4 regions of the Desulfitobacterium sp. genome follow, and region 1 is predicted to be linked to each of the others. Evidence: riboswitches for the same ligand, from Rfam matches in the RefSeq annotation. Region 1 holds a riboswitch; each other region holds the start of a gene.
What was found. A riboswitch is a leader RNA that binds a small molecule or an ion and turns the genes downstream of it on or off. The one in region 1 is predicted to bind cobalamin.
Positions count from the first base shown of each region.

Region 2: another riboswitch for cobalamin. It lies ahead of cobT (nicotinate-nucleotide--dimethylbenzimidazole phosphoribosyltransferase); the one in region 1 lies ahead of AC1U9U_RS09850 (AIR synthase related protein).
Region 3: another riboswitch for cobalamin. It lies ahead of AC1U9U_RS12350 (zinc-dependent dehydrogenase); the one in region 1 lies ahead of AC1U9U_RS09850 (AIR synthase related protein).
Region 4: another riboswitch for cobalamin. It lies ahead of cbiE (precorrin-6y C5,15-methyltransferase (decarboxylating) subunit CbiE); the one in region 1 lies ahead of AC1U9U_RS09850 (AIR synthase related protein).

Region 1 is NZ_CEVWNY010000057.1:2,311-5,590, forward strand. Features, by position in the region: gene metK (methionine adenosyltransferase) at 1-294, shown strand, start outside; gene AC1U9U_RS09835 (hypothetical protein) at 377-742, opposite strand; gene AC1U9U_RS09840 (Vitamin B12 dependent methionine synthase activation subunit) at 999-1,580, shown strand; gene AC1U9U_RS09845 (hypothetical protein) at 1,561-1,719, shown strand; cobalamin riboswitch at 1,711-1,892, shown strand; gene AC1U9U_RS09850 (AIR synthase related protein) at 1,989-2,738, shown strand; gene AC1U9U_RS09855 (ECF transporter S component) at 2,792-3,280, shown strand, end outside.
Region 2 is NZ_CEVWNY010000054.1:14,693-17,972, reverse strand. Features, by position in the region: gene cobT (nicotinate-nucleotide--dimethylbenzimidazole phosphoribosyltransferase) at 1-942, opposite strand, end outside; cobalamin riboswitch at 1,044-1,220, opposite strand; gene AC1U9U_RS09630 (ATP-binding protein) at 1,399-2,772, shown strand; gene AC1U9U_RS09625 (GerAB/ArcD/ProY family transporter) at 2,964-3,280, shown strand, end outside.
Region 3 is NZ_CEVWNY010000091.1:8,828-12,107, reverse strand. Features, by position in the region: gene AC1U9U_RS12360 (hypothetical protein) at 1-10, opposite strand, end outside; gene trpD (anthranilate phosphoribosyltransferase) at 47-1,147, opposite strand; gene AC1U9U_RS12350 (zinc-dependent dehydrogenase) at 1,178-2,215, opposite strand; cobalamin riboswitch at 2,322-2,503, opposite strand; gene AC1U9U_RS12345 (amino acid ABC transporter ATP-binding protein) at 2,639-3,280, opposite strand, start outside.
Region 4 is NZ_CEVWNY010000003.1:43,891-47,170, reverse strand. Features, by position in the region: gene cbiE (precorrin-6y C5,15-methyltransferase (decarboxylating) subunit CbiE) at 27-1,259, opposite strand; cobalamin riboswitch at 1,358-1,536, opposite strand; gene cbiD (cobalt-precorrin-5B (C(1))-methyltransferase CbiD) at 1,616-2,755, opposite strand; gene AC1U9U_RS01165 (glycosyltransferase family 8 protein) at 2,865-3,280, opposite strand, start outside.

The sequences.
Region 1 (3,280 bases):
GCGGGCTTGGCCGATCGTTGCGAAATTCAACTTGCCTATGCTATTGGCGTAGCACATCCTGTATCTATATCTGTGGAGACCTTTGGAACTGCGAAGGTTGCCGAGGAGAAAATCGTCGAACTGGTCAAAAAGAATTTTGACCTGCGTCCGGCGGGGATTATCAATGCCTTGGATCTACGTAGACCCATCTATCATCAGACCGCTGCTTATGGACATTTTGGCCGTACAGATTTGGATCTGCCTTGGGAAAGAACCGACAAGGCTGCCACTCTGCGGGAACAAGCCGGAATATAAAGGAACCATCAAATCAACATTAAAAGGGAGACCGCTTCTGCTTTAAAAGTAGTGACGGTACTCCCTTTTCGATTGATATCGCCTAAATAAGACCGCCTTGTTCACGAATCTCTTGTCGCAATTGCTCAAATTGTGATTCATCGACAATGGCCGCAAGCAAAATATCGCGGCCTGTTGCCGCCGTTCCGCCCCCATCACTCATGCCACTGGCAGAGGTGTCGGCAGCATTTAAGGGGCCAACATCCCCGCCAATATCGCCAAGTGTCAAATCAGCTAAACTGCCGATTTGACCGGAGACAGGGTTCATGAGGTTATCGGCAGATCCTCCAGGGTATTTATCTATGCGATCGATTTGGACATCCTCAATGCCCATATTTTTAATACGGTCGGCAATCATTTGAGCTTGCTCTACAGTATTGAAATAAGCAAGGATATTTTTCTCAGCCATATTTATGCTCCTTTCAGCACGTGTTTTCAATTATTAGTACTTTAAGAGTGTGGTTGAGTTTAGAATTGGCCGTTTGCGGTTATTCTATTCGCTTCTCTTCTCTTCATTTGTTTATGCCTGTCTTTCCTAAATAACTTTATTAGGAGAACCTTTTTATTAAGACCCTAAATTTTGCGGATATTTCGTCATATCCGAAGTCAGGCCATCTATGCCCGGACACCTGATGAAGAAATTAAGAACTACTTAAATATTCATAATGATTTGGCCCTGTTGGTTATTGAACAACGAATCCATCTGGCAGGAAGTCAAAGTGATCGGTGCGGGGAAGCAGGAACTCTATCTTGAGGACGGACTTACGTTTAGAGGGAGTCTATTACCTAAAGTGTTAGGCTCGGCAGATGGTGTGGTGTTGTTTGCTATGACCATCGGTGAGAAGATTGATGAAAGAGTACAGTCCTATACCCATCAAGGTAAAACCCTGGAAGCCTTTATCCTGGATGCAGCCGGATCGGCGATCATGGCCAAAGCGGCCTATCATTCGATCTCTGAAATCGAGAAGCTCTATAAGGAAAAGCAGCTTGACACGACGTTTTCCTTAGGGCCGGGGCATTCCTACTGGAAAGGACTCGAAGATGTAAGGTCCATTATCGATTACCTGAAAGGGGAGCGGATTGGCATCAGCCTTACCGACTCCAACCTCATGCTTCCCAAAAAATCCATCGCTATGGTCATGGGAGTAGGAAGCGACTTACCGGACTTCAAGGGTAAAACCCATTGTGATTTTTGCCATCTTAAAGAAAACTGCACTATGAGGGAACTTGGCTCCAATAATTGCTGATGGCGGCCATGGCCGTTTTGGCCGTACCGATCTGGACCTGCCTTGGGAAAAGACCGATAAAGCAGCTACCCTTCGGGAATTATTGCTTGACAATATTATATTTTCAGTTAAACTGGATTTAGTAAGTTTTAACAATTGAAGGATTTCAGGTGCCCTTCGCTAAGAAGGGAGAATAGGGAACCGGGTGCAATTCCCGGACGGACCCGCCACTGTAAAGAGGAGTCTCATGGAGAGATGCCACTGGGTAACTGGGAAGGCAGAGATGGGACGATGACTCGAAGTCAGGAGACCTGCCTGTAATCCAGAGACGCATGAAGCATGGTAAAGTTCATGGTCATTTTGCTTTATCCGAGAGGAGAAGCGAGGTGGCTATGAACTTTTTATTTTTAAAAAGGAGAGTGGAAGAGGATGGGTTATCAGGGGCGGGATGTCGAGGTGGTTTCTTTGAATGAGGAACAATACATTGTGGCAGCGTGTGATTCTTGTGGTGCTATTGGTGAGAAAGAGTTTGATGCTGTCAAAGTCTCTTGGAAGGTAGCCGGCAGGGCTACAGCTCGGGTGGCTTTGCTGGAAGTGCTCGCCGTCGGGGCGATTCCACAGATGCTTACAGTTGCGATTTCTAATGAGCCAAGGCCTGCAGGCGATGCGATACTTAAGGGGGTGAGAGAAGAGTTAAATGCTATGGGGCTGGCTTCATTGCCGATAGCTATTAGTACGGAAAAAAATATGCCTACAAAGCAAACAGGCATAGGGATCAGTGCAGTAGGGCTTTGTGACAAAGCAAAACTTCGTATCGGAAGCTCCAACTTTGGAAACGGCATTTTTTGCCTAGGGCTCCCAAAAGTAGGGGCTGAGGTGATTAACCTCAATGATCCGGAAATTGCCCAAGGTCATCATATCGAGAAATTACTACACCATAGTGAGGTTTATGACATCATCCCGGTAGGATCTCAAGGAATACGTGGTGAAGCCGAAGTTCTTGCCAAGATGATCGGTGCCAAGTTCATTCAAGACTCCCAATGTGAACTAAATATCGACAAATCAGGAGGACCGTCAACTTGTCTTATTTTTACAGCGCCGGAGGATATCGGATTAACTGATCTTGGGTCCGCCCCAATTCGTAAAATCGGGAGGCTTCAAGAGGTTTTAAATTCTTAAAATACTGTGAAGGAATCAAATTTAAGAAAATATCGAAAGAGAGGGAGATTATCATGATTGAACGTGTAAATTCAAAGAAAGAAACACCTCAAAAAACGGCTCAAAATATTAGGCGGATAGCAATTATGGCAGTTTTTATTGCCTTGAGTGCAGTGGGTGCCCTAATTAAAATTCCAAGTCCGGTCGGGACAGTAGGGTTAGATTCGGCTCCCGGTTTTTTTAGCGCTTTAGCCTTTGGCGGTCTTGAAGGAAGCATTGTGATTGCCGTAGGTCATCTGCTTACCTCAGCGGTTGTTGGTTTCCCGCTTGGGATTCCTATGCATTTAGTTATCGCCGTAGAAATGGCTGTTTTTGCTTTGGTCTTTCGTTTGGTTAATAAGAAAATTGGTTTAATTGCTGCAGTGGTTGTAACCTCTCTCCTCAATGGAGTGGTAGGTGCGTTTATGGTTTTACCGGTGGGTGGTATGGGTGCTGTTTTAGGGTTAATGCCCTTTTTATTGGTGGGGTCAATATTGAATGTTGCGGTATCTGCTTTAGCGTAT
Region 2 (3,280 bases), on a different contig from region 1:
ATAGAAGCGGGCCGTGGGACATATTTTGGCGGCGATAAGGGCTGCCGCTGTGGAGATTACCCCATCCAAAATGATGGGTACACGGGAGTAGGCTGCGGCCAGGATAGCACCGGCCAGGGCACCGATTTCCAAACCACCGATTTTGCTAAGGACATCGATTCCATCCTCAGGATCCGGCCGATTGATTTCGATAGCACGGGTGATAACTTCTTGTTTGCGAATTAAACCGGCATCATCGAGGCCCGTTCCTCTGCCGGTAACTGCTGCGGCCGGTAATCCGGTAAAAAGGGAGATAATGGCTGCGCTAGGAGTAGTATTGCCAATACCTACTTCGCCAGTAGCTAAGACTTGGACACCGGAATTTATAGCTTGTTGGGCAATTTTTGCCCCGGTTAATAAGGAAAGAAGGGCTTCCTTACGGCTCATGGCGGGTCCTTGGGCCATATTACGGGTTCCATTCATTACACGGTTACGCATAAGCTCGGGAGGATCTAAGGGGAAGGCGATACCCACATCAGTGCAGATCACTTCTGCATTAGCATGGCGGGAAAGAACATTGATACCCGCTCCACCGCCCAAGAAATTATAAAACATTTGGGGAGTGACTTCTTGGGGGAAAGCGCTGACTCCTTCAGCTACGACACCATGATCCCCGGCCATGACGAGTACGGCTTTCTTATCGATTTTCGGCCAAGGATCACCTTGAATGCCACCTAGTTGTTTGGCGATTTCCTCCAAAACTCCTAGGCTGCCCTGGGGTTTTGTTAAGGAGTCAAGACGTACTTGCACAGCTTCCATTGATTTTTCGTCTAAATCCTGAATTCCTTGGACGAGCTGGTTCAAAACGGCCTCGCACTCTTCTAAGCTAGCGGTGGAAAGGTCCTGGCGTTCGCAGAACTTCTCTGGAGATAGTTTTTCTTGATTTAATTCTTGTTTAGTCATCTTTAATCCTCTCCTTTTTAGTAAAAAAATAAAGTCCCGCCACTTATAAGTGGTCGGGACTTTGCCTTCATCGCCAACACCCTTTCCAATCACCCCTGGAAAGAATTTATGCATTCTTGGCAGGTCTCCTGGCTCAGACTCAAGCACCTACAACCCCTTCCCGGCAAGTGCCGGTGGTTATGGTCTAGGCTCATCTTTCACAGTGGTGGGTCCGCACCGGAATTACACCGGTTTTCCTATTCTCCCCAGATGGGGCACCGAAGAATGTTAGAATATTAAGTTATTTATAGAATACCAAAAGACAAGTTTTTGTCAAGGGTCTTGGGTCAAAAGCGAAGGAAAAATTGATTTGCCATTTGCTCTTTACTTCATGTTTTGAAGGAATTATGATATAAAATATACGTTGTACTAGAACACAACCATTAAAATTATAATTGTTAAGGATGTGCATTACCGGTGAGTAAAAATATAATGAATCGGTTGTCCTTGCTTATTGACGGCATGGTTATTTTTCATGGAATAAAAGAGGATCCGATAGTAGCTGCTTTTAAGTCACTTTTAGAGCAGGCGGGATCCCAAGAATTAGATTTCAGGGAAGTCTATAAGGAGTATCACCGTTTCACTTCCTTAGCTACCGAAGTTCAGTGGCCGGAGTACCTTTGGGAGCGGATCATTCAGGATAAAAATGAGTTCAGCAGACAAGTTGCCCAAGGCGGGAAAAGCGGATTATCCAGCCACCTGCGTGAATTAGCCGGACGTGATCTCCTTTGCTGCCGTGAGCTTACCCGGATGACAAGTGAAGAGATTAAAGAAGTAATTAATCAGCGGTTAGCCGGGGAAATGAAAGAGCACAAGGAGTTATGGCAGGAGGCGCCTTTTGCTCCGGCAAGCTGGCCTAATTGGCTAAGTGTTGGCAGGGAGTGTTTCAGTCATGATAATAATTTTGCTCAAAATTATCTAATGGCTACCCAAGGCCGACTCAAAGAAGTACTAAGGCAAGGGACTGCCGAGGACATGGTAAATGCGCTTCTCACATACTATCAGGAGATGGGTACCGGATTATTCAGCCAAAGCATGGCACTAAAATGGCGAAGCAATACCGGCAAGTTAGAAGCCGTTACCGCCGATCCCATGCGCAAAAGCCAATTGATCAACCAAGAGCGTGAGCAGGGGATTGTTCTCGAGAATACGGAATTCTTCATTAGGGGTTATTCGGCCAATAATATAATACTCTACGGTAACCGGGGAACAGGCAAATCTTCTTTGGTGAAGGCTCTGCTCCATGAATACTGTGAGCAGGGGCTGCGCCTTGTGGAATTAGCAAAAACCGACTTGCAGGATTATCCCAAAATCATTGCCCTCCTTGCAAAACAGCCCCTGAAATTCATCATCTTCATCGATGATCTATCCTTTGAAGATACCGAAGCAGATTATAAGAACTTGAAAACTTTGCTGGAAGGCGGCCTTGAAGGCAAGCCCAAAAACGTTTTGATTTATGCCACCTCTAATCGGCGTAACCTTGTGCGGGAGACCTTTGCCGAGCGGCAAGGGGATGAGGTCCATCGCCGTGATAATATGGAAGAAAAATTATCCCTCTCTGACCGATTTGGCATTACGGTAACCTTCCCCTCCCCGGACCAGGAGGGATATCTTAAGATAGTGGAAGAGTTAGCTAGCCAAGAAGGGCTTCAAGTCCCCGGAGATTATTTAAGACAGCAGGCTTTGCGGTGGGTCATGAATCATAATGCCCGTTCCGGTCGAACAGCTCGTCAATTCGTGGATTATATGCTTGCCAAGCAAGGCACAACCTTTGCAGACCCTCAACGTTGAATTTTTTCCTCAACGCTGCTTTCATAGCCGGCTGAATGGCCGGCTATTTTTATTTCACACATGCCTGACTTTTTCAGGGCAGGGAGAAGGGTAAAGGGGTTAATTGTCCGGAAAAGGATGTATAGGATTAGGCTGAGTGTTCATCCTAATATTAACCTGGAAATGAAAGTGTGAAATCATTGAAATATCGAGTGTCTAACCAACAAGTTTTTTTAACCTATTTTATGATAATGTCTGTATCCTTCGGGCTCCCTAATCTGATCATCATAGATTTGGGGCAGGATTTTTGGCAAGCAATACTCTTGGCCCTGGTTATGGAAGTGATCCTGGGCTGGTTTCTCTTTAAAATGGGGCTGAAGTTTAAGGGACGGACGATCTTTCAATATAGCGAAAAGATTTTAGGAAAATTTATAGGTAAAATTATTAATGGTTTATTTAGTCTTTTTTTTACGTTCGTAGCTTTTACCGCTCTTCAGACCCTTTCGGATTTTTTTGGTTCCGTAATCAT
Region 3 (3,280 bases), on a different contig from region 1:
TCTCATACATTTTACTGACCTCCTGGAAATTGGTTCATTCGACAACCTACAGCGCTAACAAGCCCTCCAGTCTTCGTAAGCCTAACTCTGGTTGTGTATTTTGATGTGAAACCCATGCTTTAAGCTTGTCTAAAGCCTGTCCCGAAGCTATGATATTCTTTGACTGCTCATAACCCTCTTTAATGGTGGTGGCAATATCCATTAAATATAGGATCAACGCCGAATTAAGGCATACTACATCGGATTTCGGACCATCATCTTCGCCCTTTAGTATTTTCAGCAGTCCCACGGCTCCTTCGGCGACATTGTCAAAGGTAAGCAAATCCTCTCTATCGGCTCGGCGGATACCTATATCCTCCGGGAAAAATGAATAGTGTTCAATACTGCCATCAACTTTGAGTTCCGCCACCAGAGTTTCGTTTAATGTAGAGGCTTCGTCCATTCCACTGATTCCATCTTCAGCTAGACCATGGACAATGAGTGCCCTCTTGAAGCCTATCTCTCGCATGACCTCGGGAGCGGATTTAAGCAGTTCTCTGGAATAGACACCCCGAACCGCGTATTTAGGCAGGGCGGGATTCGCCAGGGATGCCGAAATGTTTAAAATCGAGCCAAAGGAAATTTGGGACAAGATTCTTCCTAGGGCCCTAGGATGGACCTTGGGGCTCATGCCGTTGAAGATGCCGATACCTGCATTTTCGATGCTCCGGTGGACGACTTCTGGGTCACATTCTACATCTACCCCCAATTCTTCTAAAACATCTATGGTGCCGCATTTGGAAGTAATGGCCCTGGCCCCGTGCTTTGCCATGTTAACCCCTGCCGCGGCGGCAATCACCGAGGCCCCTGTGCTTATGTTGAAGGTCTTTACACTGTCCATCCCCGTTCCACAGTTTTCCACCAAGGGCGAAGCTGTCCGGGGAGTAACTTTGACAGTGTCGAGTTCATAAATAGCTTCCCAAGCCGCGGCAATTTCTTCCGTGGTCTCGCCTTTGGCCGCCAGGGCAGCTAAAAAAGCTCCCTGGTGCATATCTGTCTCCTCATTATTTAATACCCTCTTAAACATTTCCGTAGCTTCTTCTCTTGAAAGATCCTGTTTGTTGATGAGCTTTGTCAAGCCTGTCGCAAAGGATTTTGAATCGGTCATGATAATTCCTCCCTGATAATATTTTTTTGATCAGTAGTTTAAACAAATAGAAAGCCCCTTGAGATCTCTGACCATTTTCAAGGCTTCTTCCACCTCTTCGAGGACAATTCTATGGGTAATCATATCTTTAACTTTGATACTCCCATCGGAAATTAATCTCATGGCTTCTTTGGTGCTGCCTAGGGTACAGCCATAGGAGCCAAGGACAGTGATTTCCTTATAATGGATTAAGTTTAAGGGCAAAGGCCCATCGCCTTCCTCTGCCACCAAGCCGCTGAAAAAACCTAAACGGCCTTTTTTAGCCAAGACGCGGAGGGAAAGATCCATGGCATCGTATCCCGGGCAGCAGGGAATGACCACATCTGCACCTCGTCCGCCGGTGATCCTCATAATCTCCTGTTGCACCTCTTGCCGGGTGGGATTTAGAAGGTAATCAAATTCGTAGGTCCTGGCCATGGACAGTCGGTTATCATTGGTCTCCACCAAGATTACATTGGCAGCCCCGCGGGATTTTGCCAGTTTACCGTTTAATATTCCCAATCGGCCGGCACCAAAGATGATCACGGAGTTTCCGGGACCCACCTCAAGCTTTTCCTGCATGTTGACGCTGCAACCCAAGGGTTCCGCCATGGAAGCCTCCTCAAAGGTGATGCCCTCCGGAATCGGGTTTAGAATGCCATTTTCCACCCCTTGACGCGGAACTAATACGTATTCGGCAAAACCTCCATCATAGTTAAAGCCCATGATTTTTATGTCATCACACAAATTGTCCATGCCCTGTTTGCAAAACTCGCATTCCCCACAGGGGATGCCGGGGAATACCTGGACCCGATCCCCCTTCTTAAAATCCTCCACCCCCTCCCCCACCGCCTCAATGACCCCCGTTATCTCATGACCCAGGATACGAGGCAGTTGAAGATCGTATTGCCCCTTCATATAGCATTTCACATCGGTTTTGCAGATACCGCAGGATTTTACCCGAATTAACACCTCGCCAACGTCGCAGTTGGGGGTTTCGACTTCTTGGATTGCCAATGATTCCCTGCCGTGTAAAACTGCTGCTTTCAAAAGATCTCCTCCCTTAAAAGAAATTAGCAAACAAAAAAGCCCACACCAAATAACAGTGTGGACTTTCCATCATCCCCATGTAATACTCGCCTTTTGTCGCGCGAAGACGATATATCTATTCCAGGCAGGTCTCCTGACTTAGGTTCATCATCCTTATGCTGCCTTCCCCCAATCTAGAGTGGCTCGAGTAGCATAAAACTAACCATTACAGTGGCGGGCCCGTTTGGGACTTTCACCCAAATTCCCTATTCTCCCATTTCCATGGGCACCTGAAACGGAGTATTCTTTTGTAAAAATTATATACTAAAGTGTGTTTAAAGTCAAAGGATCTGGGTTGGCAAAAACTTAGTTTATCTTACCATGATGTTGATTTATCCAAATCTTCCTTCCACATTTCAATGAATATCAATATGCCTGGCGCCTTTAGATGCGCTTTAGGAATTCTTTAGTGCGTTTTTGCTTGGGATTGTTAAAGATTTGCTCCGGACTTCCTTCTTCTGCGATAACTCCATTATCCATAAAGACCACGCGATCAGATACCTCCTTAGCAAATCCCATTTCGTGGGTCACTATTAACATAGTAAGGCCGGTTTCGGCAAGTTGTCTCATGACTATGAGCACCTCCCCCACCATCTCGGGATCGAGAGATGAGGTGGGTTCGTCAAACAACATCACATCTGGTTCCATGGAGAGCGCCCTGGCGATGGCCATTCTTTGTTTTTGTCCGCCGGATAATTGCTTTGGTTTGGCGTGGACATATTGATCCATTCCCACCACTTGTAAGTATTTCATCGCGACTTTTACCGCTTCTTCTCTTGAACGCCTTAAAACCTTGGTTTGGCCCACCACACAGTTGTTTAAAACATCGTGGTTGTTGAATAAATTAAATTGCTGGAAGACCATGCCGAGTTTCCTTCGATAGGCATAGATATCGTGCTTATCATCTAATATATTTTTGCCGTCATAAACGATTTGACCGCCGCTGGGTTTTTCTAAAAGATTCACGCATCGAAGGAGAGTAGATTTTCCGGATCCCGAGGAACCTATGATGCAAACTACTTCTCC
Region 4 (3,280 bases), on a different contig from region 1:
TTGTTGCAGGAACACCGTTGTTGTTCTTATTCTTGACTTTTTTGCGCCGAAAGTATAAATACCGGATTCTGGGCCTGGGCAAGATGGATATCTTTAATTCCTTGCCAACGCACCGCTTGAATTGAAACTACCTCGATATCTTGATATTTCAAATTCTGCAAAGCTTCCATGCCGCGAGCTAAAGTTTCTAAAGTAACTGCGGTAATCACTACCCTGCCTCCAGGCACCAGTGGGGCTTGGCGCAGAATCTCCCATATTTGACCATGACTGCCACCGATTAGGCAAACACCCATTGGCGGGATGCCGGTTAAAGCTTCAGGGGCTGTTCCGCGAACCAACTGCAGATTCCAGGTCCGGAATTTTTCCCGATTTTGGAGAATCAGTTCCTGGGCTTCCAGGTTTTCCTCTACTGCATAGACACAACCTCGCCGGGCCAAAAGGGCTGATTCGATGCTTAAACTTCCTGTCCCAGCTCCCACATCGAGGACTCGATCACCGGGGCCAATTTTAGCCTTGGCCAGAACCTGAACCCGCACTTCACTTTTGGTCATGGGAACCTTGCCGCGGATAAATTCCTCATCCCTGATTCCAAAGCTAAAGCCTTCGGAACCCGAGGGCAAAGGGAATATTTCTTCCGGCTTTTCTTCACCGGGATGGATGATCAGCACAGCGTTCGCAAAGTCATCCTTAAGGTCCTTTAATTCCTTGGCATCAAGTTCCAACCATTTTTCATCGGGATAGGCTAAAGCATTACCCAAAGAAATCCGCGGATTAAATCCATAGACTTGGTAATACCCGGCGATCTTTTGCGGGGTATGGTCCCCTCCGGTGAGAACTCCCAAAGGCTTATCCAGATTCAAGGGCAAGGCCCGAAGGGGGCGGCCGTGGACGCTAAGCAACTCCGCATCCTGCCAAGGGATTCCTGCCCTGGCAAAGGCAAATTGTACAGAGCTGATCCCCGGTAAGACTCTGATATCTTCCTGCGGAAATTCTCTTTTTAGCAGCGGCAGCAAGCTGTAAAACCCAGGATCCCCCGACACCAGTACCCCGACCTTTTTCCCTTGACTTAAAACGCCCGCCAATACTTCCAGGGTTTCCTTCAACTTCCCATTGATAAGAAAGGTGTCTCCCGCAAAATCAGGAAATAGCTTTAGAGCACGAGGCCCACCTATTAAAACATTACATTGATTCACCATCTCCATCACAGCCGGAGGAACCCATCCGGAAGTCCCGGGACCAATTCCCAGTATGCTAATCATCTGACCACCTACCTTAATAAAAAAAGAGCCGTGAGCGGCTCTATTGTTTCAGTATTGGTAAGTACCCTAATAATTACTACACCCATCGCTCGTAGGTGTTAATTAACGCACTCAAGGCAGGTCTCCTGGCTTCCAGTCTACATCCCTCTCCCCTTCCCGGTAACTACCAGTGGGCAATTGAGAGGCACTCGTGGTTTACAGTGGCGGGACCGCGCCGGATTTGCACCGACTTCCCTTTACATCCTCAAAATGAGGAACCTTGAATTATATTCAATTAAAAATACCAAATGAAAAACAACTTTAGTTATTTTATGAATATTTCTAAAATATTCAGTAGTATTATCTATTCTCCGTTTTTAGTAAGATTCCTGCTGCAATTGTGGCCAATCCCAAAATTCCTTGGCAATTTCTTCTGCCTGTTTGTCCCAGGCGATGATTTTACCATCAAGAAGGGTAAAAACACTCCCCACTTGAAGTTCTCCATGCACATGATCCCTTGCCCTGATGCTGGCCCGACCGGCTAATTCAAATAACAAATTTCCCCAACCTTGGTTAAGGATTGCTTCAGCGGCGCCTTCCACAGTAGGGAATTCCGCCAACTTGCCTAAAAGCTCACGGGGAACCCCGGCAAGAGCTGCATGAGCCACTAAAATTTCCATTCGTGCATCCGCTACATGGGTATGGGTATGGAATATCCCCCCCGCTACCTTAATCAGTTTTCCAACATGTCCAAAGAGAACTACCTTCTCTAGTTTCCGATAAGCGGCTTCTTCCAATAGAAAACCGACAAAATTGCTCATTTGAATAATTGCTTCCTGAGGTACCTTGAGCTGTCCTGTAGCGGCTCTAAATCCGTAATTCCCCGGGGTTAAAATAATGGCCTTATGGCCGTAAGCAACGGCTTGGTCCAGTTCCGGCAGAATGGACTTCTTAAACGCCTCCTCGGACATTGGACGGACGATCCCGGTGGTTCCCAAAATAGAGATTCCCCCTACAATACCCAAGCGCGGATTAAGGGTTTTTACCGCGGCTTTTTCCCCTTCCGGAACCTCGATCGTCACTTTTATCTCTTCCTTAGGAAAAATCTCCCGTACCGCTTCCCGAATCATTTGTAGTGGTATAGGATTAATTGCACTTTCCCCCGGAGAAATCTGCAGACCTTTTTTAGTAACGATTCCTACCCCTCGACCGCCGCTAATCCGGACCTCTCCCTGCTGAGAAAGCATCTGAACTACGGCTTGTACTTCTAAACCATGGGTGATATCAGGATCATCCCCCGCATCCTTGATAATCCCTGCCCGTGCTCCTGCATTTTCCTTTTCCGCACGATAAATTGGCAATTGAAGCTGATTTCCCTGAGGCAGGGGGATATTTACCTCAGCTCCCGGCTCTAAGCCTTTGAGCAAAAGGCAAGCAGCTTTTGCTGCCCCCGCTGCACAACTGCCTGTGGTAAACCCTGTTTGCCAAGAATGCCTGTCTTTGCTCTCTCTACTCAATCATTACGCCGCCCTATCTGTATTGTAATTGAAATTATCATCGTTACCCTAATAATTTCAATTCGGGTTTGGAAAGTCCTTTTTTTAATAATTAGAAATTAATTATAACCTAACAAACCACTTGACCTTTTTGCTTAGCCGCAGCCATTTGGGCATAGTGCTTATAGAAAATATCCAGGTCCCCAATGTAATTATCCTTCCAAGGCTTGTTTCGGCCACAATAATGGATAATCGCCGTGTTCCGACGTACCCAATCCAGATCGATTTTAGCATCCCAATTCTTAGGATTTAAGTTGTATAAGGCGTAATACCGCTCACTGAGATTATAAATTTTGGCATCTACAGCCACAATTCGATCACTGTAAACCCCATTAAGAACATCTTGGTCCGGCAAAAACAGACGATTCTTATATCCTTCGATATAGTCATAAACTTCATGAATATCCTGCTCCCGGCGTAAAAGGGACAGGTTCATCATCATCACTCCGGAATTAACGTAGGTACTATCTTCTACCATATTTAGCC